Regions from separate parts of the Bacillus sp. Marseille-P3661 genome, predicted to be linked through region 1. Evidence: riboswitches for the same ligand, from Rfam matches in the RefSeq annotation. Region 1 holds a riboswitch; the other holds the start of a gene.
The links. Region 1 has a riboswitch for S-adenosylmethionine ahead of C1724_RS20325 (hypothetical protein). Riboswitches for the same ligand answer to the same signal wherever they lie in the genome.

Region 1 (15,645 bases):
CATAGAGTGAAAAGTTTGATCAAAGATTTTGGCTTACATACTACTTCAACGTTTACCAAAGGTCAAACCCTTTACCAATATAATGGGAAAATTAAAAAATCAAAAAGCCTGCCACCTCTTTCCCCACTTGGGATGCTTGATCTTTTTATGTTAAAAAGGAAAATAAAACAACTCGTTAAGCAATTACCAGATGATGTACCACTTTCATCAGGATTATGTTATCAACTAGATAAACAAACAGTAGCTCAGTTTATTCAAGCCAATATGTTTAGTGAAGAAGGTCGGACATTCTATAAAATGAGTGTTGAAGAAGTACTTTGTACAAAAGCGGAGCAAGTTTCACTTCTAGATCTTTTATGGTGTATTAAGTCAACCGGTTTCGTTAATTACTTGTTGGAAGCGGAGCATGAGTGGATTGTTGAAGGTGCACAAACACTTGCGGAGAGGGTAGCAGATTTTTTAGGCCAAAGTATTTTTTTCAATACACCAGTAGAAGGAATATCTTATGGAGATAAGCGGACAATAGTTCTTACAAAAGAAAAAGATTGGTGCACAAAAAAAGTGATCATTACTATTCCGCCTAACCTTACTAATGAAGTTAAATTTCATCCACCATTACCTGCGAAACGAATTAAATTAAGTGAATGTACGAATATGCCAGCAGTTATTAAAATGGTACTTGTTTATCCACAACCATTTTGGAGAAATGCTGGACTCAACGGTAAGGTTTATTCTAATGTGTCACCAGTTATATTAACGATGGATAGTTCGCCACCAGATGGGATTAAAGGTATACTAACAGTTTTCATATCTGGCGACGATGCAGAGATAATGAGTAAATATAACTCAACAAAAAGGAAACATAAGATCATCCAAACCTTAGTTAAATTCTTTGGACCAAAAGCCGGTCAGCCAGAAACAATTTATGAGAAAGATTGGTCAGAGGATCGCTGGACGCAAGGCGGGTATGGGTCCCATTATACAACAGGTGTGTTAACCAAATTCGGGACAGCATTGTTTGAACGTGTTTCATCCCTTTATTGGGCAGGAACAGAGAACGCTACTGAATGGAGAACATATATGGAAGGTGCTGTCGAATCTGGGCAAAGGGTAGCTAATGAGATTATTAATGAATTAAAACACATACGAAAATAAGAAAAATATCATAACACAGAAAAAGGACGTCCCTTTGATGGGACGTCCCTTTTAATACTTTTTTTAGAGATTGCTTACCTTCTTTAGATCCACGTTTTCATAAGCGGGTTGCCTATTTTTTATAAAAATAGAAGTTAGCAATCCTATAAACGATAGAATTGTCACTACAATAAAAGCGATATTAACGCCATGAATATCTGGAAAAGCTATTTCAGGTTTTTGTTCGGCTAGTTTCGTAGCCGTTGTCATCACCGTGACAAGGACCGCGGTCCCAACCGATGAAGCGATCATTCTCATCGTGTTATCCATGGCTGCTCCATGTGGAATCAATTTTGATGGAAGTTGATTTAAAGCTGCAGTTTGTATCGGCATTAACACCATTGCCAAACCAAACATCCTCACACTATACATTATCGTTATATAAGTGAATGATGTTTGAATATCTACTATAATAAAAGCAAATGATGCGATCACAAGGATAGAAGAGCCAATCATAACAAGCCAGCGGGCACCAATTTTGTCAAAAATGCGTCCGATGATAGGTGACATCAACCCTGTAATAAGTGCCCCTGGCAATAGGGCAAGGCCCGCTTCGAATGCAGTAAATTCCCGCATATCTTGCATAAATAGGGGGATCAATGTTTCCATTCCTATTAATCCCATAAAAGTGATTGATCCTATTACAACAGCTAAAGGAAAGATTGAATACTTAAAAACTCGGAATTCGAGCATTGGCTGTTCTAATCGTAATTGTCTTGTAATAAATAGTACAATTGATAGGATACCTACACTAATTGAGATCAGAGTCACTGGATCTAGCCAGCCATAATTCCCCGCACTCGTAAAGCCATATAGAAGTCCGCCAAAGCCAACTGTTGATAAAATGATGGAATGAACATCCACGTTTGGCTTAGTATTTTCTGTTACATTTTTTAAAGCGAAGTAAGCGATTATTATATCTATCAATGCAATGGGTAAAATGATAAAGAATAGCAATCTCCATGAATAATTGGAGGTTACCCAACCTGATAGTGCCGGCCCTATAGCTGGGGCAAAAGATATGACAAGTCCGATTAGTCCCATTGCAGCACCACGTTTATTTATTGGGAAAATCATTAAAAATACAGTTGTCATTAGCGGGAGCATAATGCCTGCTCCGCTGGATTGAATAATACGACCCAATAATAATATCTCAAAGTTAGGCGCTATCCCTCCAACTAATGTCCCAACCGCAAATATACTCATCGCTGAAATAAACAGCTGTCGCGTTGTAAATCGTTCCAGTAAAAATGCACTGACAGGAATCATTATACCGTTAACAAACATAAATACGGTCGTAAGCCATTGTGCGCTATTTGCAGTAACCCCCATCTCGTCCATAATAGGTGGAATCGCAGTGATCATTAATGTTTGATTCAGAATCGCGATAAACGAGCCTGCAAGTAAAAGCGCAACAATTGTCGTTTTATTAAAGCTAGATGATTCCATACTTCCTCCCCGTTTCTATCTAGGTTTGTAGAATTTTGAATATGGTAATGGTGTTTTAATTTTATTCAGATTCATTATTATAACAAATAATTTATCTTTTGAAAGCTATTATTTTGAATAAAATTCATCAGCCAAATTTAGTAAAAAAAGATGAGCCTAATAGCTCATCTTTTTAGAAATGGTTGTTTTGTATTAGTGTTTACCTCCAATATTATATACGGTTTCTAAATAATGGTCATATTTAAGTTCAATACCGTTATTTTTAAGAACATCCCATAATAAACGGTCCAAGGCATAGACGCCTTTAGTTTGAAGGTTTTTTACAGTTTGAAGATTAATATTTATGAAATGATCTTTATGATTAATTTTAAGCGCGATAATATAATCATTTATAGTGTTTCCCCTCACAAGAGTGTTAGCTGTTTCAAAACCCCATTCCTTTAATTCTCTATCAATACAATTTAACACATAGTTTAAAAAATCCATTGCATTCATTCCTTTTGCCATATACGCTCTGGCAGTTCCATTTGCATTCATCAGTTACTCTCTCCTTATTTTTATTTATGGCCTAGAACAATCAAAATCCGAACTATGTTGATTTTTATTAGAATTTATCCATAAAAAAGCTCCTCTCGCTTTAAACGCAAGAGGAGCTGCCGCTCGTTTTTCTTATCATTCAAAGCCATTGCTTTGCTGGTAGGAGCACCTTATTTTTAGAAAAACAGGTTGCTGTGGAGTCATAGAGCCAGATCTCTCGTCCACTCTTAATAATTTATTAAGTTACTAAAATAATAACATAACTTAACAGGGTGAGTCATTGTCAAAAAATAGTAATAACAATTATACTTAAAAGCTTTAATGTATTAACCTTGTAAATTAGGATTACGAGCCTCTCTCTTTTTATTAATATAATCCTTAACAATTGGTGTAAATAAAGTAAGGACTGCTAATGCTATTAATGTAGCTGATATTGGTCTAGAAAGAAAAATAGACATATCCCCATTACCCATTAGTAAAGATCTTCTGAAATTGGATTCCATCATCGGTCCTAAAATTAAAGCAAGAATCACTGGAGAGGCTGGATAATCATGTTTTTTCATAAAGTAACCAATGATGCCGAATATTAACATAACCCAAACATCAAACATGTTGTTACCTAGAGCATATGAACCAACAACACATAATACTAAAATGATTGCAGCTATAACTAGTTTAGGAATACTTAATACCTTAATAAACCATCGTACAGCTAGTAACCCTACAATTAACATGATAATATTAGCTAGTAACATTCCTAGAAATAGTGTATAGACAACGTCTGGATGATGTTGAAATAACAATGGTCCCGGTTGTAATCCTTGAACCATTAGGGCACCTAGCATAACTGCGGTTACAGCATCTCCTGGAATTCCTAATGTTAACAAAGGAATCATTGCTCCCCCGGTTGTCCCATTGTTGGCTGCTTCCGGTGCTGCAATTCCTTTTAGCTCACCTTCACCAAATTTTTCTTCTTTCTTTGCAAAGCGCTTTGCTTCGTTATAAGCGACAAACGCAGAAATATCGCCACCAGCACCTGGAATCATACCGATAAACGTGCCTATCCCAGTAGATCTAAGTATCGTAACTATCAAAGTTTTAAATTCAGCCCATTTCAATTTTGCTTTATTAATGGTCTTTATAACTTGTCCTTCTTTTACGGAATCTTCCACAGCTTGAAATGCCTCAGATGCTGCGAATAAGCCAATCATAACGGCTATAAAGTTAACACCACTCATCAGATTTGTTGAGCCAAAATTGAATCTTGGAAAGCCCCCTACTGGATCAATACCGATAGATGCAATTAGTAAGCCAATAAAGCACATAATAAAACCTTTAACAAGTGAATTACCTGCTATACCTGAGATAACCGACATCCCAAATACAGCTAATGCGAATGACTCGGGAGCGCTAAATTTTAATGCAAATTCTGCTAGTTGTGGAGCAATTAAAATTAAGATGAATACACTTATCACCCCACCAATAGCGGATGATATCGTGGAAACGGTTAATGCTTTTTGGGCAAAACCTTTTTGTGCAAGGGCATAACCATCAATTGCGGTGGCAGCTGAGGCCGGTGTTCCTGGGGTTCTTAATAATATGGCAGCAATCGACCCTCCATAAATAGCTCCAAAATAAACACCCACTAATAATAAAATACCAGTTATTGGTCCCATTCCAAACGTAACAGGTAAGATAAGGGCAACCCCCATGGTTGCAGTTAAACCTGGCAATGAACCAATGCATATGCCAACTGTTACGCCGCCAATCAAAATCAAAAGTACTCTTATATCTAATAAATTAGGTAGTGCCTGTAAAAAATAGTCCATGTTGTCACCTCGCTATTATGAAAAAAATATCCCTGTAGGGACTGGAACTTTAAGCATTTTGTGGAAAAATATAAAGATGAACAATGTAGTTCCCGCTGGAACTAAAAGGATCGTTAGCAAGTTTTTTACTCTTGTCATTTTCAAGAAGATAATCATGATAATTGGTGTAATTACATAAAATCCAATCACTGGTATTAATGCAACAAAAACGATTGTTAGAAACATCGTTAAAAAAGCTAACTTAATATTCCCACTTTCAGGTTGATCTTCTGTTTGTTTTTTTTCTTTCAAACCTTGGAATATTAGTATCATGGAAAAAAGAACTAAAATGATTGCATAAAGTCTTGGCATAAAGCCAGGTCCTACATCTGTAGGTGTTAAATTCTTTGGGAAACTAAAGGTTAACGAGAAGAATAGACAAGCAATTACTATAACGATAATACTCCAAATAATCTTTTCATTTTTCAAGGTCATTCCTCCTGCCTATTAGATGTTGTAGTAGATTGAAACATTAACTAACTGTGTAGAGGAGACACAATCAAGATAGATTGGTCTCCTTGTACAATTAGTAATCTTCTTAAAGTTAACAATTTTATAAAAATTATTGACCTAAATCTAGACTTGGAATAATTTCACCATACATATTATGGCTGTTAACCATCAATGTATTGAAGTCTTCAGCGTTCTTAACAACTCGTCCAAGACCATTTTCACTCATGAAGTCAACAAATTCTTGTTCTTCTGCACCTTTCATGAACGCATCAGTTAAAACAGCAACGATTTCATTTGGTGTATCCTTTGGTACAGCGACGCCTCTCCATACTCCGATTTCACCTACATCATAACCAGCTTCAGTAAAAGTAGGTACATCAGGAATTACATCAAGTCGTTCAGACGCCATAATACCTAGGAATTTTAACTTTCCAGCTTGTACTTGAGCTAACGCTTCAGGTGGTTGTACGACTACTGCTTCAACGTGCCCGCCAAGAGCAGCTGTTACAGCAGGTGCTCCGCCATCAAATGGAACATGACTATATTGAGCGCCGAACTTCTTTTCCATTGCTACCGCTGATAAGTGACCAGCCGCACCGGTACCGCCATTACCGATTCTAACTTTTCCTGGGTTTGCTAATGAGAATTCTACAAATTCTTCAAGCGTATTATATGGTGCATCAGCAGGTACTACTAATGATGATGGATCAAAGTTCATTTGTGCAATTGGTTTAAAATTTTCATACGTAATTGGGGTAAGTCCTAAATGAGGTAACATTGTAAGCTCTGCTGTTACCATTGTAACTGTATAACCATCAGGCTTAGCTTTTGAACCTTCAGCCAAACCAACAGCGCCGCCGCCACCAGTTTTATTTACAACACCAATAGATTGTCCAAGATGCTTTTCAGCCTGTAACGCTAACGCTCTTGATACAGTATCTGTTCCCCCGCCTGCAGAATAAGGAACTATTAATGTAACCGGTTTCGTAGGGAAATCTACTTTTTCTTCCGTATCTTCAGAAGGTGCCTCGGCAGAACCTCCACCTGAGCTTTCATTTGAAGAAGAACAAGCTGTAATTAACATAATAGATAATAATAATGCCAGAAATGCTGTAAACTTTTTCATACGTTTCTCCCCTTTACACATGTAGTTTATCTTTAAACTCTTTTACTACGTTTTTATAATTCTTATTTATTAAAATTTCAACTAGATTTTCTGCAGCTACCTTAGCCATATTTTCACGAGTAAATGTTGTAGCAGAACCAATATGAGGTGTTAACACCACATTCTCCAATTGCAGTAGAGGATTGTTAGGATCTATTGGTTCTTGTTCAAATACATCTAAACCAGCTCCAAATATTTGTTTTTCTTTTAATGCATTGATTAAAGCTTGTTCATCAACAGTTGGTCCTCTAGATGCATTAATAAAAATAGCTGTGTTTTTCATTTTTGCAAATTCTTTTTCACCAATAAGATGATGTGTTTCTTTTGTTAAAGGTGTCATTAGAACGATAAAATCTGATGCTGATAATAGTTCATCCATAGATGCATATGTAATGCCTAATTGCTCCTCAATATCAGACTTTCTACTTCTGTTATGATATAGGACGTTCATTCCAAATCCATGAATGGCCCGTTTGCAAATTGATTCACCTATTCTACCAAGACCAATAATACCCAATGTTCTTCCATGAACATCAAGTCCAAATAGATGGCTATCATCACCACTCTGCCACTTGCCTGCTCTCATAAAAGAGTCTAACTCAGATATTCTTCTTGCAGTTGAAAGAATTAATCCAAACACCAAATCATTCACCGTTTCATCGAGTACACCTGGTGTATTCGTGCCAACAACATTATAATTTCGCATGTCTTCAATGGAGAAATTATTATAGCCTGCTGATATATTGCTAACCACTTTAAGGTTTGGAGCGTTTGAAAGCAATTCCTCGTTAATGGGAATTCCTACATTCATTAATCCTTGAATATCTCTTACATTCTCATACAATATTCCTTTAGGAATTGTTTCCTGTTGTTCCCAACATTCAATCTCGAAAAATCCTTTTAGGTAATTTGTTACACTCTCTGGTATTGGCTGTGTAATTAGTATTTTAGGTTTCATTGTGCCCCTCCTTCCATTTAAGCGCTTTCACGTTTTACATTATAAAACGTCGTTTTGTTTTTTCTGAACAGAAATAACCCTACCTTTACCTCCCTTCCCATATACTAGAAAAAAGTTTTACAATATAAAACTATGTTTCTAATATTTTCTATTAATAGCTTAATCTGTATTTTCATATGAGTCAATACTTTTTTTTTAATTTTTCGAAAAATCATATAATATAAATCGTTTTAGTAATGTAAAAAAATATAGGTCATTTTTCCGAACGTCTGAAAATTTATATAAAAAAAACCAATGAATTCAACATTTTATCCTTACTTTCACCCGTAACTCCATTAAAAATGAGAAAACCTTTTTATAGTAATATATTACTTTAAAATAATTGGGAGAGCTTTATTAAATAATTGCAATTATACGAAACTCCAAAAAAGTCCAATAGTTTTTTATTGGAAAAATTCACACAAAAGGGAACAAACCGCCTCTTGTTGAAAGAGGCGGTTTGTTAGACTAATAGCTATACTATTATCTAGTTATATCAAATCCTAAATTAATAACTGGCATTGCTGAACCAGGGTGATCTTCGCTATACGTAAGCTGTGGAGCTAAGTAAATGTCAGGAACCTTTTTTTGTCCTCTATAGATCCCAGGATATAAATCTATTAAGTGATGTCCTGGTGCACCGTTAACTGTCATCTTGAATTTTAATGTTCCTTGGCTATTAAATGAACACATATAGCCTATATAAGCATTATCATAGGTTAGGTAATAAGCATTATCAAACTCTGTCCATCCTGAACCTTTAATTTCAATTGTCACTTCTGTTCCAGATGGTCCGGATGTTGGAGAAATGCTAACAATTGTCGGTAAAATTCGCAAGTACGTACCACCATATAGCTCGTCGCCAACCTTTAATTCAATGCGATGTGGTACACCCCCAAGGTCATCAGGGACAACAAACGCATAAGAAAGTTTTCCTGTGGAGTCTGAAACAGTTTGTCCAAGTTTTACAGCTTTTTCAGAAAATCCAGCGGCTGTTACCCGGTTCCCCACCATTGTATACCAAATGACCTCTACTCCTTCACCTGGTGGTAGACCTTCAGCTGTTAGGTTTACAGATTCACCAACTGTAGCTTCATTTTTATTCAGTACAACGCTCACTTCTGGCTTATGTTCAACATTCGGCATTTGAACTCCTCCGTCTGCTGCGGCTTTTGGAATAGGGCCAACGGCGTTTTTCTTGATGGGCTCTTCGTCCGTTACTTCAAATGTGAACGATGGTACAGGTAGATAACTATTAGGCGCTTGTTCATGATTGATATACGGAATACCTAAATAACCATGCCAAATAGTCAGATTATGCTTTCCTACCTCTCCGCTCGCACGAATTTTGGCGGTTGCTGTTCCTTCTGTTGATACAGCTGAGATTAATCCGGTTAGTTTGTTATCATAACTCAATTGCCAATTGCTCTCCATGTTTGTCCATCCGATTCCCTCTGCCGTTATAGTAATTTCAGTACCAACAGGACCTGATTCTGGTTGCATCGTGAATTTAGGAGCTACAAAATATGTATTTTGAGCAACTTTTACATTTCCTTGACTCACATAAAGGGTGTGGTCCCCGCCAAAGCCTTTTGGTACGATAAATGTTCCACTCCAATTTCCCTGATCATCAACCTTATCTGTTAATAAAATGATTTCTTTTTCCTCATATTTTGGTCCAATTACTGTATAAATCCCATCGAGATCATAGCTTCCGTCAACTGTCATCCAAGATAGCTGTACTGGTTTGTTTGGAACTAGACCTGTAGCAGTAAATGATACTTCAGAGCCAACAAATCCTTCAGTTTGATCTAAACTTAATTCACCTGTAAGCACTGGAAAAGCAAATGCATTGTGTACTGTACTTGCATACGAATATGACGTAAATGGTATCGAACAAATTAGAACTGCAATAATTATTAATAAGTGTTTTAGTGGTTTTATCATTGACTAGTAGCTCCTCTCAAAAATGTGGAACAACCGTAATGGTTGTTCCAGTGTAATTCTCTTAAATTACTTTGATTGTTCCGTAGACTCCGGTTGTTCAGTAGAGTGAGCAGGATCATTTCCTACGATCGTAATTAGAGAAGGCATCACATTAAATGGTGTATACTGTCCTTTAGAGGATTCAGTTTCTGCTGTAACAAAATAGCCTAATGTACCTTTTGGTGTGTCTTCTGTAACCTCATACGCAACAGTCCAGAACTCTTCCGCTCCTGGCATATCTGGTGGATGAGCTCCTAAATGCATATCTAAAACCTCACCTGTAGATAAATGAACTTGAACTTTTGCATTCCTTGCTAACTCACCTGTTATTGGATTGGTAGCTTTCATGCGAAAAATAACTGCATCGCCTACAGTAAAACGGCTTTGCAAAACACATCCGGCATTTCTAGATACGACATCTCCATAAACAACAAGATCGCTTTTGTACTGAATGTTTACAGTCTGTGTTGTTGCATTCCATCTTAAATCAGTGGCACCTGTTGCTTGGGCAATCTCTCTAATATAGGCTGTTGGTTTGCCGTTATTTAGAACTATATCGAGCTGTTTACCTTTAATAGTTGCGGTCTTACTCGAGGCATCGTATGTAAAATCTACACCGGTAATTTTTGAAAATGCCTCCAAATCAACATAAGTCTTTCCTTCAATAGAATGATTTGCTGTAGATTTTAATGTCTCACCATTAACAGAAAGCTTTACACCAGTTTCTGCCGCGAAGGCACCTGTTGTGAAACACATTGCAATTGCTGAAGATACTGCAACTGCTGCTATACCTTTTTTCCATGATACTTTCATATACCAACCTCCTAAATATTTACTTTTTTTCGTTATTAACATTCTATATACCCAAACAATTTTCCTGCTACTTTTTTCTTAAATATTACAGGGCCCCTTCATAATATTCGCAAAAATAATTAAATATTCATAAAAATAGTACAATGAACTTAAGTCTTTTATACGTGACAACTACTATTTATTAAGGTAAATGGGCAAAAAAAACCCACTAATTATGAAATTAGTGGGTAGATTAGGTGTTTAGAACTGGTATCTATTATCACGTTCTTCAAAATAACACTCATTACATACATTAAATTTAAACCGAGGATGCAAACTTTTACCGCATTTTTTACAAACCTTGCTAGCAATTTTGACACCACTTTTTAAATGTTCATGAATTTTATCACTAATTTCTTCGCGGACTCTTTCCCAATAATGTGCCTCGGTGCTTCTTCCTAATTTATATAAAAATAATAGATGCAGACCAACTGACTTGTAAGACAATTCAAGCTCTTCAAGTCCCAATTCTTTGATTTGAGGCTCTGGAAGTTCTTCACCATCAACAATAGTTTCAAGTTTCTGTCTCCATTGTGCCCGTAATGAGGGTTCATTTGATGAAAATGGTAAGTGTAAAAAGCCATATAAATCTGCCAACGATAGTTTGGCCTCTACAACAGTATCTTCAATTATTTCATACAAAAGTTTTTCCTCGGATAATGATGCTTTTTTTGTTCCTTTAGGACTTTTAAATTGATCCCATAGGTAAAAAAACTGACCAAGATTACGAGAATATTTTTGAAACCTTTCTAGTATACTTGTTGTTGGTGCAATCGCAAATCCTTGCAGTGGCTCATCCTCTTGTTCCAACAATCGGCCCATTGTTTTAGGATCACTATAAAAAGCTACCTTGCCAACATCATAGATCCCTTTACGGCCTGCTCGACCAGCTATTTGTTTAACCTCTTGCGATCTTAACCGTCTTCTTCTTGTTCCGTCAAATTTCTCGTTTTCCAAAAAAATAATTCGCCTTATCGGAAGATTTAAGCCCATTCCAATTGCATCTGTAGCAACAATGACTGTTGTTTCTCCTTTAATAAATCGTTGCATCTGTTTCTTTCTTGTTTCTGGGGGCATGCTTCCATAAATCATACTAACTTGATGACCTGTTTTCTGTAACTCCGAGGCAGTTTCGAGTACCTTTCTTCTTGAAAAACAAACCAGCGCGTCACCTTTTTGTGTCTGACCTAAACGGAATAAGTTATGTTCTACCTCTAATGGTATATCCCTAAAATATTCATGAACTTCAACATTTGATTCTCCGAGCAATTGTAGGATCATTGATCTTGCGTTAAAACTGCAAATAATATGGACTTCTTTTGCATTCGCTTTTGTCAGGGCTTTATACCATGAAAACCCACGATCTTTATCAGCAAGCATTTGTGCTTCATCAATAACCACAACATCGTAATAGTCTTTTTCACGAAACATTTCGACTGTACAAGCAATATGATTTGCTCCAGCTACTAGCTTTTCTTCTTCACCAGTTTTTAAGGAACAAGGGACACCTTCTTCATTTAATTTATCGTATATTTCGAGAGCTAATAATCTTAGTGGAGCTAAGTATATACCACTTGACGCCTCCTTCATATTTTTAATAGCTTGGAAGGTTTTCCCAGTATTTGTTTCACCGACATGAAGAATATATTGGATATTTCGTGTGGCAGGCGGATTGTACTCCATACCGAATATATCCTCTATCATTCGGGTCTCTTCTTCTTTTCTTCGTTTAATTTCTTCTAGTTCTTCAACCTCTTTTCTTTCCCTCTCTTCAATATCACGATTAAATATTTCCCGATGTGTTTCAACATCAAACGGTATATCAATAAGCTTACTTAGATTATCGACATATTCATTTAACAAGTCTTCGAAAATTTCATGACTGAGATCATCAAGAGGTTCAAATGCAGCTTCTTTTAAGAATTCAATACGTAAAGGTTCTTGAAACATTTCAACATATTCCTCGAATAATACCTTAGGGAGTCGCTCTTTTAACCAATTAGGGCCAAAATCAAATAAATATGTCGAAATTAGCCTTTCATATTTCTCTGCTACAATTTCGCCGAAGGTGTATTGATTATAGGCAAACTCTTGCTCGCTATATAAATATTCTGAAAAAGTGAGTGCATCAGATAATAATAATCCCTTATTTTCAATTTCAATCGCTAGCTGACTACCAAGTAAGAAACGTACATATAAATACAGATCTTCATAATGCTCACCTAATAACTGTTCAATATGGTATTCAACCTTTAACAAGTACTTTCTTCTAGACTCACGCTCTAAATGAAGCGCTCTATGATGTAAGTAGGATTCCCTGACTGTATCATATTTTTGTTTCCATATCTCAACCTGATTGACAAATTTCTCATCTAGCCAACCAACAAGATCATAGGGTTCCTCATTTCGAATTTCAGTACGAAATAACTGATTGAGTAATTTTCTCTTAGTATCTTCTATATCATATCCTTTTGCGGTAAGGTATGCTTTCTTTTCAGAAAATGTAGCGTGACTGGCGGTTAAATTAAGCCATACATTTAACCAAACCTGCTCAATGTAGTGGCCTCTTTCTCGCAAATATTGTTCGTAAGAAGGACAGTTCTCCTTCGTCTCTAAATATTTATCTATATCGTCCAACACCATTGCTTTAGCTCGTTCAACAGCTTTTAAATAATAACTTTTTAAAATATCCTCCATATAAGGCTCCTTGTTTATAAAATAGGGTTTACGTTAGTTTCTATTGTTAATGTTTTATTCATGTATATTTATTAAGTTTTTTTTGGTGCCTTATTAAGGTATATAGCGTTTAACCAAAATAAAAAGGCAATGACAATGAAACCCTTGCCACATTGCCTTTTTTAATAAGAGTACTTGTCATTAAACTAGCACAGTAGCGATTGATTAGAAAAAATAAGGTGTGATCCTGTTCATTAGTACAGCCATCTGACTTCGGGTGAGTACATCGTTTGGTTTAAAGGTTCCATCATTATAACCATAAAAAAGTTTATAATGGCTCGTTGTTGCAATTGCATGATAGGACCATTGCCTAGGATGAACATCAACGAAATGAACATTTTCAGGAATAGGTTTGTCTTTAAGAAACATTCTATGAAGCATTGCAGCCATTTGTTCTCTAGTTAATGTGTCTGCAGGCGAAAATCTTCCTTCACTTTTACCCGTCATAATGTCATGTTGAGCAATGATCTTGATTTCATTTTTAGCCCAATGCTTTCCATCTACATCCAAAAATTCAATGCTTTTGTCATTTAAAGGTTGTAGTTGTAACGCCCGAACAATAATTACAGCTGCCTCTGCCCGCGAAAGTCCTTTATCAGGTGAAAAAATACCTGGAGATGTTCCTTTCATCCATCCTCGATTTCCTGTTAATTGTATATCGGATCGAGCCCAGTGAGTGCCGATATCATCAAAGGTGATTGGAATCTTAGGTATTAATACAAGTTCTTCAGAAGGATCAGACTGTACTCCATCTTTACTGATTGATGTTACCGTAAACGTGTAGGTTTTACCATTTGTTAGATTCAGTATGTCTTTCATCGTTGTTACAATTGGTTGTTTATTGTATTTTGAACCATTCATATAAATGTAGTAACCTTCGATATTTTTTGTATCAGGTACTGTCCACTTTAACGAAACTGTTCTATCCGAAACCTCACCATCTAAATTTAATGGTACTGGAGGGATGAATTTCTTTGTAGTTACGATTTTCTTAATCGGTTGACTAACTCCTGTAGTTCCTTGCGCAACAAGCTCATATTCAACCGTCGAATTGTATGGTAACTCTCGATCTACATATGTTGTTGAAGTACCAGAATAAATGACTACACCATTCCGCCGCAAAGTATAGTGTATAGCTTCCTGCAACAGAGTCCATTGAAGTTCGATTGTATTAGCATCAATTTCTGAATAAAGAAGATTTGGAGTTCTAAGTGCTGTTGGTATTTCGACCACTAGCTCCTCACTAATCAGTTGTCCATTCAGAGCTGAAATTTCATATCTATACATTTGGCCAGGTTGTAAAGTATCCTCCGTAAATTGTAAGGCACTTCCCAAGTATATGACCTGCTCTTCACGTTTTATCATATATCGATTTGCATTTTGAACAGGCTGCCAACGAATTGTAATCGATTCGTCTGTACTTTTAGCACTTTCTAATAAAGGCTTTTCTAAGTTTAGCGGTATAAGTTCTTGTTGTTCAGTCTCTGGTAGTAGATTAAATTGAATAAGCCCATACCCATATTTTGAATCGACGCCAACTTCGCCTAAATCAATAACTGTTTCTCGCATATGGGATCGTAATTGGTCATTTGTCCACTCAGGATAGGCCTGTTTAAGAAGTGCCGCAATACCTGTGACAAAAGGTGCGGCCATACTTGTTCCATTTAAATATTCGTAGTTGTTATTTATATATGAAGAAAGAATTGTATCGCCAGGTGCAGTTAGTTCAAGTGCTGGACCCGTTGACGAAAAACTAGCTCTTGTATTATTCAATGTAGTAGCACCTACTGCTATAGCTCCTTCTAGTCTTGCAGGATAATCAATATTATCCCCAGTACCGGAAGAATTTCCTGAGTTACCCGCTGCTGCGACAATGAACATTCCTGATTGATAGGCATAATCGATTACATCTGCCAAAATCTGTGAATATGTACTCATCCCAATACTTAGGTTGATGATGTCAATGTTGTTTGTAATAGCCCAATCGATCCCTGCAACAACATCAGATAAATAGCCGGCACCATTTTGATCAAGAGCTTTTATACTATATAATTCAACATCTGGTGCCACTCCTAAAACACCTATATCATTATGCTGAGCACTGATAATTCCCGCTACATGCGTACCGTGCCCATTGTAATCATTATAAGATGTATCTCCGTTTTCTTCTGTGATAAAAGAAATTCCTCCAGTTATTTTTAGATCATTATGTTGTGTTTCAATGCCAGTGTCTAGTACAGCTACCTTTACTCCTTTACCAGTATAATGGGTTTCCCATGCTGTGCTACTCTTTGTTTTCTTGATACCCCAATCTGTTACTTCAGTATTAAGCTCAACCATTTTGTCCTTTTCGATAATTTGAATGTTAGGGTTTTTTTCCAATGCCTTTTTAGCATGTTCAGGCATTT
Region 2 (15,645 bases), on a different contig from region 1:
TAAATCGTATAAATCTAGATTCAAGTGGACTTTACCCTGTATTTGCCACTGCGTTTGCTCTTCTAACCTATGGATTTACAGCTTTCTTAAATGGCAGTGGACTTCTAGCTGTTTATATTGCAGGCATAATTATTGGGAATGCAGAGGAAATCGCCTTTAGGCAATCTATCTTCCGGTTTTCGGAAGGCTTAGGATGGATGATGCAAATATTAATGTTCGTGATCTTAGGCTTATTAGTATTTCCATCTGAATTGTTGACTGTTGATATTCTGACAAAGGGTTTATTGATGTCGTTTATTTTAATGGTAATTGCTAGACCAATTGCAGTTTATTTATCAACGATTAAGATGAAATATACTAATAAAGAGCGAGTCTTTCTATCTTGGGCCGGCTTAAAAGGAGCTGTGCCGATTGTACTTGCAACCTATCCGCTTTTAGCTAATGTGGAAGGAAGTAATCTAATTTTTAATGTAGTATTTTTCGTTGTATTAACAAGCTGTTTAATCCACGGTTCTACCATTACCTATTTAGCAAAAAGGCTTGGCTTAACAGGTCCAGAAAAAGCTACACCAATGCATTCTTTAGAGCTCGTATCTCTTGGTAAGGCCGATGCTGAAATGCTTGAGTATGAAATGATGGAAGACCATGCAATAGTAGGCAAGACATTGTTAGAAATTCCTTTTCCAGAAGGTTCCTTAGTAAATGCAATCATTAGAAATAATCAGCTTATTACACCAAAAGGGAACACGACTATTGAGGCAGGAGATTTGCTATATATTCTTTCTTCTAGAAAAAATAAAGCTCATTTAAAAAAACTACTACAAGAAAAAAAATACAGTATGGAAACGGACACTGTAGAAGAAAGTACAGGATGATAAAGCTATAAATCTAGAAATGGTATGGTTATCCTGAACTTTTTAAAGCGGTAGGCAGATTATGTGAGTATTTGTCCAGCTCCTGCGCCTAGCCTATCGGGGTAAAAAACGCATTGGATCTGCTAATACCGTCGTTATCGATGAATGAAGTTCTTGAAGTAAAATGAATTTTATGAAAATTATAAAAAAACAATTGACACTGGTAATTTTTTATAGTAATTTAATAATCATAAAACTTAATCAATGTTGTTTCTTATCAAGAGAGGTGGAGGGACTGACCCTACGAAACCTCGGCAACCGACAATCAATTTGCACGGTGCCAATTTCAGAGGAATGTTGTAAATTCCGAAGATGAGAAGAATGGACTTTTATTTTTAGGATACTAAGTCTCTTCTCTCGTTTTTGAGGGAAGGGGCTTTTTTATTTCTCCACAATACATGACAGAAATGCTTTAGATAAGAAACGTCAAAGAAGAAAGCTTGTATTTTTATATAACCAACTATTCCTATTTGAAAAATGTGAAATAATGAGGAGGAAAATGAAATGGGTAAACGTATTTATTTAAATGCATTTGACATGAATTGTGTTGGTCATCAATCTCCGGGTTTGTGGGCTCATCCTGAGGATGAATCGCAGCGTTACAATGACATTGAATACTGGGTGGAATTAGCACAGTTATTGGAAAAGGGTAAAATCGATGGACTATTTTTAGCTGATGTCGTGGGAATTTACGATGTATTTGAGGGTAAACCAGATGCGGCAATTGAAAACGCTGTGCAAGTTCCGGTTAATGATCCTATGTTAATTATTTCAGCAATGTCGCATGCAACCAAGCATTTAGGCTTTGGGGTTACTGCTGCGGTAACATATGATCATCCATATCAGCTTGCTCGGAGAATGTCTACATTAGATCATATTACAAAAGGTCGTGTATCTTGGAATATTGTAACCTCATATTTAAACAGTGCGGCGAAAGCTTTTGGCTTAGAAAATCAAATTGCTCATGACGAGCGCTATAATATTGCGGATGAGTATTTAGAGGTTTGTTATAAGCTGTGGGAAGGCAGCTGGGAAGATGGAGCAGCGGTAAGAGATAAGGAAAAGCGAGTGTTTACTGATCCTAGTAAGGTTCATGCTATTGATCATAAAGGGAAATATTTTAATGTTCAAGGCAGACATCTTTGTGAGCCTTCTCCGCAAAGAACGCCAGTATTATTCCAAGCTGGTGCATCTACAAAAGGCCGAGCTTTTGCAGCTAAGCATGCAGAGTGTATGTTTATTGCAGGATTAACGCCGGAAATTGTGGCGGGCTGTGTATCGAAGATCAGGGACGATGCCGATAAGGAAGGGCGCAGCCATGAAGATATTAAAATATTCTCAGTATTTACACCAATTGTCGGTAAAACAGAAGAAGAAGCTCAAGCAAAGTATGAGGAGTTAACACAATATATTAGTTATGAAGGGGCTCTTTCATTATTAGGCGGCTGGACTGGAATTGATTTCTCACAATATGATCCTGACCAAGAGCTAAAATATATTGAAACGCAAGCTATGCAGTCCATTCTTGAAGGCTATACTAAGGCAAGTCCAAATAAAAAATGGACGGTTCGTGAGCTTGCAATTGCTACAGGTGTTGGGGGTTTTGGTCCTGTTTCAATTGGAACACCTGAGCAAATCGCAGATGAAATGGAGCGCTGGATTGAGGTAACAGGTATTGATGGCTTTAATATTGCCTATGCTCTTGCGCCTGGTACTATGAAAGACTTTATTGAATTAGTTGTTCCAATATTGCAAGAAAGAGGGTTAACGCAATCTGATTACCAAGAAGGTACGTATCGTGAGAAGTTATTTGGTAAAACAGCTGCATTACCAGAAAACCATGTAGGTTCAAGCTACAGAATTAATAAAGTAGCGCTAGCATAATTAAATACAATGAAGTTTAATATAAAAAGGACCGATTACCCTCGGTCCTTTTACTTATTGATTGGAGTTGTTATTGCCTGTTTCATTGGCTAATTGTTCAAACGATTTTACTTTGCCATGCGGATTTTGAGCTTGTTTTCTCTTAGTCCATTGGCGTTCTGCTTGTCGTTTAGATTGAGTCATTTTGCATTAACTCCTTTGTTTAAATTATCAAAAATAGTTTGCCCTTAGGACTTCTGTTCATTCATATATAATGTTTATTTATAGGGTTGACTATTTGCTATTTATTGGTACTAATAAAAGGAATAGGCTCTTCAGATTACAGTTACAAATTCCAGATTTAGTTTGGTAGGATTTTTGACTTTTAAGGGCATCATTCGTATTATTTAATACCTATATAAAATATATTTATTGCTTTAATACGTAAACGAGGAGATATATAATGAAAAGAATAGTGTATTAAGAAATAATTTTTTAGCTATAGAACAAAAAGTTAGATGATTTTTTCTAGCCATGGCTACATAGTAAACTCTTTTGTTGCGCTTTATTAACTTTTAACTTCAGAAATAATGTAACAATTATATATAATCTTCGTTGCTGATTAATAAATGATGTAGCCGAAGTGGGAGGGACACAAATGTTTAACCGCGAAGTTTCTTTAAGAGAAAAGAGTATTGTATTTATAGGATTTATGGGTGCTGGGAAAACGACGATCGGTAAAGTCGTTGCTAAAAAACTGTATCGTGATTTAATAGATATTGATGAAGTGATTGAAAATGAATATAACATGCCTACTACAGAAATTTTTAAGCAAATTGGCGAAAAAGCATTTAGAGAAAAGGAAAAAGAACTGATTATATCGTTATCTAAGAAAAAGTTGGGCATTATTTCAGTTGGTGGCGGCGCATTTCTACAAGAGGAAATAAGACATGCTTGTTTACAAAACTGTATTGTTTTCTTTTTAGATTTATCATGGGAATCATGGAAGGATAGAATTAGTTTAATTATTGATAGTCGTCCAGTGCTGCAGGGACGTAGTTTAGATGATATACTTGAGCTCTTTAATAAAAGGCAGGAAATATATTCACTACACCATTCCAAGGTTAGCATGGACAATCTCGAGGTTGAAGAAATCGCTGACTATATTGTAGACTCTTTGAAATTAGCATGGGAGCTGCATGATTGAAGGAAGGTTTCTAAACATTAATGTGGGGTAGTTTTATACAAACTCAATCGGAACGGTATATTCATAAGGATGTATTTACATAAGTAAAAAATTGCTGCGGTTATTTTTATTAAAAGTAAAAGGATGAAGGTGTATATGAGTACATTAACAATAAAAAATTTAACAATTGGAAAAGGTATCCCTAAGGTCATCGTTCCTCTAGTAGGCAAAACAGCATCGGATCTGTTTGAGGAAGCTAAGATCGTGAATGATTTAAATCCTGATGTTGTTGAATGGCGTGTAGATACGTATGAGCATGTTGAGGATTTAGATGCAGTTCAAATAACTCTAAAAAAAATAAGAAACATCTTGACCAAGACGCTGATTCTTTTTACATTTAGAACCCACAAGGAAGGTGGAAACAAAGAAATCAGCCATGCTTACTATACACAGTTAAATGAAATGGCGATCAGTACACAAAACATTGACTTAGTGGACGTGGAGCTGTTTAATACTGAGGAAATAGTAACGAAACTCGTTGCAACCGCAAAGGAGCATGGTGTTTTTGTTATTATGTCTAATCATGATTTTGCAAAAACACCTCCAAAAGAAGAAATTGTAAGCCGTTTAATCAAAATGCATGAATATGGTGCCCATATTCCGAAAATAGCTGTTATGCCAACATCTGTTGCTGATGTCCTTACGTTATTGGACGCAACAAATAGTATGAAACTAAAGTATCCTGATGTACCGATTATTACAATGTCAATGGGTGGTACGGGCGTTATTAGCCGATTGGCTGGCGAACTGTTTGGCTCTGCTTTCACTTTTGGTGCTGGTAAAGCTGCATCCGCGCCAGGTCAAATACCAGCAGCGGACTTAAGAACGGTATTAGAAATATTCCATAAAAGTATGTAATCATAGATTTTAACAAACCCTAAAACTCGACAAGTGCCTGGCACTTGTCGAGTTTTGTTTTAATACTAGCAATCTTAGTGAATATATATTGCAATTCTTGTAAAGTACTACTATAATTCGATCTGTTAGGGATTTACAGTATACTAGAATAATATATAGTGAAACAAAGTACATGTTTTGAACTCCGACAAAAGTATTGTTGCCTGCTGCACAGCTATTTTAATTACCAACCATAGCCATAGTGACGGAAATTTTTACACACTAAAATCTAGCTAAACGGAGAGGATACTATGATCGACTTAAGAAGTGATACAGTTACAAAACCGACACTAGAAATGAGAAAAGCTGCGTTTGAAGCAGAAGTGGGTGATGATGTTTATAATGAAGATCCTACAGTGTTGACTTTGGAAAAAGAAGCTGCGACCATCCTTGGTAAAGAGGCAGCTATGTTTGTACCAAGTGGAACACAAGGAAATCAAATTGCTGTCCTAACTCATTGTCAATCAGGGCAAGAAATAATTTTAGAGGCAGAATCACATATCTTTTATTATGAGGGTGCAGCTATTTCTGCTTTTGCAGGTGTACAGCCACGGACAATAAAAGGGGAACGTGGTGCGATGGATCCTAGGGATATAGAAGCTGCGATTCGTGATAGTAGTGATATCCATGTTCCAGAAACAGGACTTATTTGCATTGAGAATACGCATAATCGTGCGGGCGGTGCCGTTGTTCCGTTAGCAAACATGAAGGAAGTACATGCTGTTGCGTCAAAGCAGAATATTCCTATCCATTTAGATGGAGCTCGTTTATTTAATGCGGCAGCAGCAACTGGAATAAATGTAAGGGAATTTGCAGCTTATACAGATACAGTTCAATTTTGCCTATCTAAAGGATTAGGAGCTCCGGTTGGCTCGATCATTGCTGGCTCTGAAACTTTTATCAAAAAAGCTCGCAAGTGGCGAAAACGTCTTGGGGGTGGTTTAAGGCAGGTTGGAATAATTGCCGCTCCAGGTCTTGTAGCGTTACGAACAATGACCGATCGCTTAACTGAGGATCATCAAAATGCTAAGCTCCTCTCTGACGGTCTACAACAAATTAACGGATTACGACTAGAAAATGTCGTGGAAACTAATATCGTGTTGGTAAATACTGAAAATACGGGCTTATCATCACAGCAATTTATAGAGCTGTTAAAAAGCAATGATATTTTGGCCGTTTCATTTGGACCTTTTACTGTTCGATTTACAACACATTATGATGTCTCAGAATCTCAAATTAAGCAAGTAATCAACAAAGTGAATCAATTGTTGAAATAAAATATATGCATATTATCAGGTGCCCAGTTCGTTAGATGTTTCATCTATGGACAGGCACCTTTTTTACACTGAGTGTATCCTCATTTAACCCCTTTTAGCATATAAGGACAATGAAATTTTAAAAAATTTGAATATTGTCACAAAATTTTAAAATTATGGGATTTTAATGGATTGAATTTAAATATAATATACTATATATTAATAAGTATAACATATTTAAAAATTAGGACTATTAATATAACACATTATTGATCTTTTAGTAGAGGTGGTGGAAACTATTAAACTAACAAAACGGCAAGAGGAAATACTGCAAATTGTGAAAAAAGAAGGCCCCATTCCTGGTAAAGACATCGCCGAAAAGCTTTCATTAACAAGAGCTACACTTCGTCCCGATTTAGCAATTTTAACAATGGTCGGAAATCTCGAAGCTAGGCCGCGAGTTGGTTATTATTATAAGGGCGCAGAATTTGAGCAGGTGACTGATTGGATTTCTAAGCAACTAGTCAGTGAATATAAAGCACACCCAATCGTCATAAAAAAATCTGCGTCTGTTTACGATGCAATTGTTCAGATTTTTTTGGTGGATGTTGGAACTTTATATGCAGTTGACGAAAAAGGTTACCTTGCAGGAGTTATTTCTAGAAAAGACTTACTTAGAGCATCTATGGGGAATCAGAATCTTCAAGAATTACCTGTTAGTGTGATTATGACAAGAATGCCAAATATCATTACGATTAGACCTGAAGACACGCTGTTTGAAGCAGCCAAAAGAATGATTGAGTATCATATTGATTCTTTACCAGTAGTTGAAGATATTGATCCAAAAGATCATGCCTATAAGGTGATTGGCAGAGTCACAAAAACGACTATTTCACGTGCATTTGTTGAGATGGGTGAGAATTGACGATTGGAAGTGAGAGCGAGTTGGAAGAAAGAGAAATAGTTTATGTGGTGTCCGATTCAGTTGGTGAAACAGCTGACCTTGTTGTAAAAGCAGTTGCTACCCAGTTTAATACTGGATATGTTGAAACGAAACGAAATGCTTACGTAGAAGACTTTGATGATATTGAAGACTTATTACTGATGGCTAAACAAACTCCATCGATTATTGCGTATACAATTGTTGTGCCTAAACTAAAGGAATACTTAGATAGACGAGCAAAAGAAGAAAATATTACAGTAGTTGATTTATTAAACCCTCTAATAGAAGCTTTTATGAAAACGTTTAACAAAGTACCAAATTATCAACCAAAGATGATGAGACAGCTGGATGAAGAGTATTTTAGAAAAATAGAAGCGATTGAATTCGCAGTAAAATATGATGATGGCAGAGATCCACGCGGACTTCTGCGAGCTGACATTGTGTTAGTTGGTGTATCCAGAACATCTAAAACTCCACTTTCTATGTATCTAGCACATAAGCGTTATAAAGTGGCAAATGTCCCATTGGTACCAGAAGTTTCGCCACCTGATGAATTATATAAAATCCCAAGAAACAGGTGTGTGGGGCTGATTATTTCCCCAGATAAGCTAAATGTCATTCGAAAAGAACGTCTAAAGAATTTAGGTTTAGCATCAGAAGCAAATTATGCCAGCTTTGAGCGTATTCTTGAGGAATTAGATTACGCTGAAAAAATCATGAAACGGATTGGCTGTCCGATCATCAATGTATCCGACAAGGCAGTAGAAGAAACAGCCGACTATATATTAGATATCTTGAAAAAAGAGAGGGGTTCTTGATGATGAAGAAGTTTGTATACCTGTTTAATGAAGGAAACAGTGAGATGAAGGAGTTATTAGGTGGAAAAGGTGCAAATTTAGCTGAAATGACAAAAATAGGTTTGCCAGTTCCATTTGGATTTACGATTTCAACTGAAGCATGTAATGCTTATTATGAATCGGGAAAAACGATTTCTGTTGAAATTCAAGATCAAATTTTACAAGCATTATCAACTCTTCAAGAAAAAACAGGTAAACGTCTCGGTGACCCAGCGAATCCGTTGCTTGTTTCAGTTCGATCAGGTGCAGTATTTTCAATGCCAGGGATGATGGATACTGTTCTTAATCTAGGAATGAACGATGAAACTGTTGAGGGAATGGCTAAGTTAACGAATAATCCACGCTTCGCATATGATTCATACCGAAGATTCATCCAAATGTTTTCTGATGTAGTGCTAGAGGTGGATACGTATTTCTTCGAACAGCTCTTAGAGGAATACCGTGAGGAAAAAGGCTATTCGTCAGACCCGGAATTAACCGCTGAAGACTGGAAGGAAGTTATTAAAGGCTATAAGAATATCGTCAAAAAGCGTACTAAAAAAGACTTCCCGCAAGATCCAAAAGCACAACTTTTCCTATCTATTAATGCTGTTTTTAACTCATGGAATAATCAGCGTGCCATCGTTTATCGCCGTTTGAATAAAATTCCAGATCACCTTGGAACAGCAGTTAATATTCAAAGCATGGTGTTTGGTAACATGGGTAATGATTCTGGAACAGGTGTTGCTTTTACTCGTAACCCATCGACAGGTGAGTCTGTTCTTTATGGTGAATATTTAATTAATGCTCAAGGAGAAGATGTGGTGGCGGGGATTCGTACACCACAACCAATCCATACACTACAAGCAGAAATGCCTGAAGTATTCAAGCAATTTACAGATACATGCCAGCGCCTTGAGCAGCATTATAAAGATATGCAGGATATTGAATTTACGGTTGAACGCGGAAACTTGTTTATTTTACAAACACGAACAGGTAAAAGAACAGCCCAAGCAGCTATTCGTATCGCAGTAGAAATGGTACAAGAAGGCATCATTGATAAAAACACTGCAATCCTGCGCGTTGATCCTGACCAGTTAAACCAACTGCTTCATCGCCGAATTGATGATACATTTGAACGTAAGCAACTCGCTAAAGGACTACCTGCATCACCTGGGGCTGCAACTGGTCGAGTTGTATTTGATGCAGATGAGGCTGAAGTTTTAGGAAACGAAGGTAAAAAGGTTATTTTGGTACGCCCAGAAACAACGCCTGATGATATTCACGGAATTGTAGCTGCCCAAGCAGTTGTAACAAGCCGTGGTGGGATGACCAGCCACGCAGCTGTTGTTGCAAGAGGTATGGGAAAAGCATGTATTTGTGGCTGTGAAACTTTAAAAATTGATTTAAAAGCTAAGCAATTTAGTGTTGGAAATACAGTAGTTCAGCACGGTGACATTATTACGATTGATGGTGGTACTGGTGAAATCATGCTTGGTGAAATTCCGATGATTGATCCACAGCTATCAGATGAATTCCAATTGTTATTGCAATGGGCAGATGAAATTAGAAAAATTGGGGTCCGTGCAAATGCCGACAATCCAGAAGATTCACAAAAGGCATTTGAATTTGGTGCCGGTGGTATTGGGTTATGCCGTACAGAGCATATGTTTATGGATGCTAAGCGAATTCCTATTGTCCAAAGTATGATTTTAGCTGAAACATATGAAGAGCGTAAATCTGCATTAGATAAGCTGTTACCGATGCAACAGGGTGATTTTGAAGGTATATTTGAGGCGATGCAAGGCTTGCCAGTTACGATTAGATTACTAGATCCACCACTACATGAATTCTTACCAGATAAGGAAGAGTTGCTAGTGGAAGTCACAAAACTTCAACTAACTGCACCAAATTCTGAAGAATTAACAGAAAAAGAACGTCTACTAAAGCAAGTTCGTCAGTTAGATGAGTTTAATCCAATGTTAGGACATCGCGGTTGCCGTCTAGGAATGATTCACCCAGAAATATATGAAATGCAGGCAAAGGCTATTTTCTATGCGATTTCTGAGTTATCTAAAAAAGGTTTAGAAGTTAAGCCGGAAATTATGATTCCACTTGTTGGTCATGTCAATGAATTGAAACAAATGCGTCAACTTGTTATTGATGCATCTGCTCAAGTTCAAGAAGAAACCGGCATGGAATTCGATTATTTAATCGGGACGATGATAGAGATTCCGAGAGCTGCTTTAACTGCCGATCAAATTGCTGAAGAAGCAGATTTCTTCTCATTTGGTACGAATGACTTAACACAAACAACATTTGGATTTAGCCGTGATGATGCGGAAGGCAAGTTCCTGCAGGCATATATTGAGAAAAAGATATTGCCAGAAAATCCATTTGTAGTTCTGGATCAGGAAGGTGTAGGTAAACTTGTTGAAACAGGAGTAAAGCTTGGCCGTCAAACAAATCCAAAGTTAAAAACAGGTATTTGCGGCGAACATGGAGGCGAGAAAAGCTCGATTGAGTTCTGCTACAATACAGGATTAGATTATGTAAGTTGCTCACCATACCGTGTGCCATTGGCTCGACTTGCTGCAGCACAGGCAACAATTCGTAACGACTCTAACATCCAAAGTCAACTGCAATCTCAAATTTAATTAGCTATTTGGAGGAGCTGGATTTCACATTAGTGAAGTTCAGCTTTTTTGTGGGGTTTTTCTAAGAGGATGTCAGAAAAGTAAACTATTAGATACTGCAATGATAAAGATTTATCGTGATCGGCGGACATGGGAAAACCATATAGAATGGCCTAATCGTGCCCGTAAATGCCAAAAAGGTTGTCTAGTGGTAACGAATAGCATCTAATCGTGCCCGCAAACGTCGACAAAGTAGGTTAGCGGTACCGAAAAGAGTCTAATCGTGCCCGAAAATGCCAAAAAAGTAGGTTAGCGGTACCGAATAGCGTCAAATCGTGCCCGCAAACGTCGAAAAGGTAAGCAAGCGGTAACGAATAGAATCAAATTATGCCTGCGAACATGGAAAAACGTTAGGGGATACAGTAATTGTGCCCCTAAACGCAAAAAATGCAGTCAAGTGGTAACGAATAGCGACTAATCGTGCCCGCAAACGTCGAAAAGGTAAGCAAGCGGTAACGAATAGAATCAAATTATGCCTGCGAACATGGAAAAACGTTAGGGGATACAGTAATTGTGCCCCTAAACGCAAAAAATGCAGCAAGTGGTAACGAATAGTCACTAATCGTGCCCGCAAATGTCAAAAAGGTTGTCTAGTGGTACCGAATAGCGTCAAATCGTGCCCGCAAATGCCAAAAAGGCAAGCTAGCGGTACCGAATAGCGTTTAATCGTGCCCGCAAACGTCGACAAAGTAGGTTAGCGGTACCGAAAAGAGTCTAATCGTGCCCGAAAATGCCAAAAAAGTAGGTTAGCGGTACCGAATAGCGTCAAATCGTGCCCGAAAACGTCGAAAAGGTAAGCAAGCGGTAACGAATAGAATCAAATTATGCCTGCGAACATGGAAAAACGTTAGGGGATACAGTAATTGTGCCCCTAAACGCAAAAAATGCAGTCAAGTGGTAACGAATAGCGACTAATCGTGCCCGCAAATGCCAAAAAGGTTGTCTAGTGGTAACGAATAGCATCAAATCGTGCCCGAAAACGCCAAAAAAACAGTCAAGCGGTAACAAATAGCGTCTAATCGTGCCCGAAAACGTCGAAAAGGCAAGCTAGCGGAAACGAATAGCATCAAATCGTGCCCGGAAACGCCAAAAAAACAGTCAAGCGGTAACAAATAGCGTTTAATCGTGCCCGAAAACGCCAAAAAGGCAAGCTAGTGGTACCGAATAGCGTTTAATCGTGCCCGTAAAAGCCAAAAAAGTAGGTTAGCGGTAACGAATAGAGTCTAATCGTGCCCGAAACCGTAAAAAAAGTAGGTTAGCGGAAACGAATAGCATCAAATCGTGCCCGCAAACGCCAAAAAGGCAAGCAAGTAGTACTGAATAGCATCAAATCGTGCCCGCAAACGTCGAAAAGGCAAGCTAGCGGAAACGAATAGCATCAAATCGTGCCCGAAAACGCCAAAAAAGCAGACAAGCGGTAACGAATAGTCACTAATCGTGCCCGCAAACGCCAAAAAAGCAGACAAGCGGTAACGAATAGTCACTAATCGTGCCCGCAAACGCCAAAAAAGCAGACAAGCGGTAACGAATAGTCACTAATCGTGCCCGCAAACGCCAAAAAAGTAGTCTAACGGTCACAAAAAAACGAATAAAGCCAAAAAATATTACTACTAGCTCTTAAAAACCTCCCACATACCTCAAACGTTTCTAATGAAGGGAGTTTGTGCCTGTTAAGGTAGTTACTTTCACTACTTGCCATTCAGCTTATAGGGAACATTACTGTTGATAATATAATACAAACAATACAGAAGGAGGTTAATGAATGAAGTTCTTGAAGTTTGGGCTTATTTTGTTACTTGCTTTATACCTATCGAATGTTTCTATAGCTACTGCTGCTCCTCCTGAACAGGAGCTAAACCAATACTTAGCAGAAATTGGTTGGACAAAACAAGAACTGCTTGAGTATTTAGATTTTTATGAGATACCTTTGGAGGAATTTGAGTCAGTTGAAGACTTAAAATGGATACTTGGAACGCCTATTACTGCTCAAAATTTACAAGATATGTTAAACCGATATAATATGACTGAGTCTGAATTAAAAGAGCTATTAGATCATTTTGGTGATTCATTAGCTGAATATAAATTCATTGAGGATTTAGAAGCGGCTGTGGATTTTTATGTGAACCATGATGAATATATGGCTGAAATTGAAAATGAATTAGCTGAAATGGGTCTAACCGAGGAAGAAACGGAGCGGTTCTTCGAATATTTAACGCAGGTTGAAGAGAATAACAAAAATCAACTAGATCAAATGGAAATGCTTGATTATCGCCTTGAACAATTTTCAGATATATCAAATACCGCAGATCTAAGTGATGAGGAATTAGATGAGTTAGTACAAATATTGACTGAATCGGAGGAGCTATACGAGATTCAAGTTAAATATAGTACGGATAATAAAGAGATCACATTGAAAGAACTTCTGAAGATGGAAAAGCTGCCAAAAAATCTTTTTATTAGCATCTATAGTAAATCTGGAGAGCTACTTATAGATTTCACTCTACCGAAATGGATGTATGAGTTAGAGGAAATGATTCTTGAAGGTGAAGAGATGATTCATTTAGGTGAATTATCAGATGAATATGTAGATTATTTGCATGAAGAAAAAGAAGAGGATGCTAAAAGAGAATTAAAATAATAGTATTTGTATATTATCGGGTGTTTGCATACAACGTGCAGGCATCTTTTATTTTGCACAGAAAATTATTTGTACAAGAAAATCTTGTATGTTAGTATACTAGTATGCTTAGGGGATAAAATAAATATGCGATCTAGTATATTTTAGCAGGTTCAATACATCCTAAATATCATAAAACATAATTGTATTAGCAGGACGTTTTCTGATCGAAAAAGCAGTTTTATTTTGATACATATGAGGTGAAAGGTATGTTACAAAAATACGAAATACTTAATGAAATGCATAAAGGCTATTTAGTTGCCGTAATCCGCGGCAAAAATAAAGAGGATGCAGTTGAGATATCTAAGGAAGCATTTAAAGGTGGAATACGTTCACTAGAAATCACATTTTCTACTCCTGGTGCAGAAGATGCGATTGCTGAGCTAACTCGTTCTGGCAACAGCGAGATGATTATCGGTGCTGGAACAGTTTTAGATGAAGAAACAGCAAGAATTGCAATCATGAAAGGTGCTCGCTACGTTGTAAGTCCACACTTTGACAAAGCTATTGCTCTGATGTGTAATCGCTATGCCATTCCATATTTACCTGGATGCAGCGATGTTACAGATATTATGGAGGCCTTAAAGTACGGTGTAGATGTTGTGAAATTGTTCCCTGGTAGCCTTCTAGGACCTGGCTTTATTAAAGACGTTAAAGGACCTATTCCGCATGTTCAATTAATGCCATCTGGAGGTGTAAGTTTGGACAATCTTTCAAAGTGGATAGAGAATGGAGCTTTTGCCGTAGGAATCGGTAGTGCGCTAACGAAAGGTGTTACAGAGGGTGATTATAGCTCAGTTCAAAATGTAGCGCGAGAATTTATGGACAAAATTACATCTCTTAAGAGCTGATGCATAATAAGTAATATTAGAAGAGGAGACACCTGTAATAAACAAAACAGGCGTCTCCTTAAATTTCAATGCGTTTCTTTTATTAAATTATCTCTATCGTCTGCTTGTGGTGGCTCCTCCAACCAGCCGTGCTTAATCATGATGTTTGCACCATCTTCCGCATATAGAGATATTTCTGGTATTAAAGATGCATATTTTAAACCTAAATCTCTTCGAGGGCTTGCGGCCAAGGCCATTCCAAAGTTTCCAATTCCAGCGGCAATCATCGCTGAAATGTGAAACATAATCAATTTATCTGAAAAAATTTGCGTTGTTGTATCGGTTATGGCTGAATCCCAGCTCATTGGCGCAGGTAGGTCCTCTTTAAATAGTAGGTCTGAAAATAAGTCAACATACTTTTGAGAAAGTTTTTTCCCGCGCATTAAATATTCTTTAACTTCCTCATCACGGGCCACTTGTGCAAACCCTGTTATAATTGCTTTTCCGATAGCATTTGCTTGAACATTTAAAAACAAATGCGTGATTTCTACAGATGTAACAGCCCTCTTCTTACCAAAAAAGCCAACTAAAAAATGCTGTTTTTCTACAAAGTCTACTTTATCGGGAATTGTTATAAATGGCGGTCTCATATAAGTACCTTGCTTTAACATTAACTCACGTGTTTTATCCTGTAGGTCAACTGCTGCATTTAAAACACGTTTATGAAATGAAACAACATCTGGTCGTGTAACAGTTCCTAATGCTGCGGTATTTGCTCCCAAAGCAAGTATGGACATATGTCGTAAATACATTAACATAAAGCTATCAGAAAATAATCTCGGTGCTTTTGGATCTATGTCTTGATCTGTAAAGCCAATCGGCGTTGGGAATTCATCTTTATTAAAAATCTCTTCCATTATAGATAAATTGTCTTTCGCAGTTTTTAAAGTAAATTCAATTATTGGGCGTATCTCTTCGTCTTCAACTTGTTCTAGAAAGTATGTATTCATACATACTGCTAATGTATCATTTATATATTGCGACCATAGACTAGACATTTCCGCAGCTGTTAAACGAACTTTTGTCTTATCATCCATAAAAATATCCTCTCAGTTATATATATTTAGGTATTGTTAGTATTAACAGATATATCGATATTATTTGCCTAAATTTGCTAACCTAAAATAAATTTCATTTCCCAAATCTGTATCAATTTCATACTATTGTAAAAAGAGGTTAAAAAATTGTTTAAGAATTATTATAAAAAGGTACCACTTAATTCCCATTTTATAGTAAAATGAAATCAACGAAAGGGTTTGTAAGCCCTTTCATCTGAAAAGTATTAAATAATATAAATTTAGAACAGTTATATAAAAATTATTAATAAGGAGGGAGACAATGAGCAACAAGAAGGTTCACTTGGAGGATTTCGTTAAAGATAATCGTTTTGAATTAAAAAAGTATCTTACTTCATTATTTAAGCAATT

Region 2: it holds a riboswitch for S-adenosylmethionine, as region 1 does, so the genes downstream of both, C1724_RS02055 (LLM class flavin-dependent oxidoreductase) here and C1724_RS20325 (hypothetical protein) in region 1, are expected to answer to the same signal.

Annotation. Positions count from the first base shown of each region.
Region 1 covers NZ_LT965956.1:267,474-283,118, forward strand. The annotation lists gene C1724_RS20315 (flavin monoamine oxidase family protein) at 1-1,155, shown strand, start outside; gene C1724_RS20320 (DHA2 family efflux MFS transporter permease subunit) at 1,219-2,643, opposite strand; gene C1724_RS20325 (hypothetical protein) at 2,836-3,180, opposite strand; SAM riboswitch class I at 3,310-3,417, opposite strand; gene C1724_RS20330 (tripartite tricarboxylate transporter permease) at 3,507-5,009, opposite strand; gene C1724_RS20335 (tripartite tricarboxylate transporter TctB family protein) at 5,025-5,477, opposite strand; gene C1724_RS20340 (tripartite tricarboxylate transporter substrate binding protein) at 5,611-6,627, opposite strand; gene C1724_RS20345 (2-hydroxyacid dehydrogenase) at 6,641-7,624, opposite strand; gene C1724_RS20350 (IPT/TIG domain-containing protein) at 8,147-9,610, opposite strand; gene C1724_RS20355 (stalk domain-containing protein) at 9,677-10,462, opposite strand; gene C1724_RS20360 (DEAD/DEAH box helicase) at 10,703-13,198, opposite strand; gene C1724_RS20365 (S8 family serine peptidase) at 13,403-15,645, opposite strand, start outside.
Region 2 covers NZ_LT965953.1:447,768-463,412, forward strand. The annotation lists gene C1724_RS02050 (potassium/proton antiporter) at 1-875, shown strand, start outside; SAM riboswitch class I at 1,126-1,233, shown strand; gene C1724_RS02055 (LLM class flavin-dependent oxidoreductase) at 1,419-2,798, shown strand; gene C1724_RS25890 (DUF6254 family protein) at 2,853-2,981, opposite strand; gene C1724_RS02060 (shikimate kinase) at 3,436-3,984, shown strand; gene aroD (type I 3-dehydroquinate dehydratase) at 4,120-4,881, shown strand; gene ltaE (low-specificity L-threonine aldolase) at 5,172-6,197, shown strand; gene C1724_RS02075 (helix-turn-helix transcriptional regulator) at 6,466-7,101, shown strand; gene C1724_RS02080 (pyruvate, water dikinase regulatory protein) at 7,122-7,937, shown strand; gene ppdK (pyruvate, phosphate dikinase) at 7,940-10,612, shown strand; gene C1724_RS02090 (processed acidic surface protein) at 12,414-13,289, shown strand; gene C1724_RS02095 (bifunctional 2-keto-4-hydroxyglutarate aldolase/2-keto-3-deoxy-6-phosphogluconate aldolase) at 13,538-14,179, shown strand; gene C1724_RS02100 (DUF3231 family protein) at 14,245-15,255, opposite strand; gene C1724_RS25395 (hypothetical protein) at 15,557-15,645, shown strand, end outside.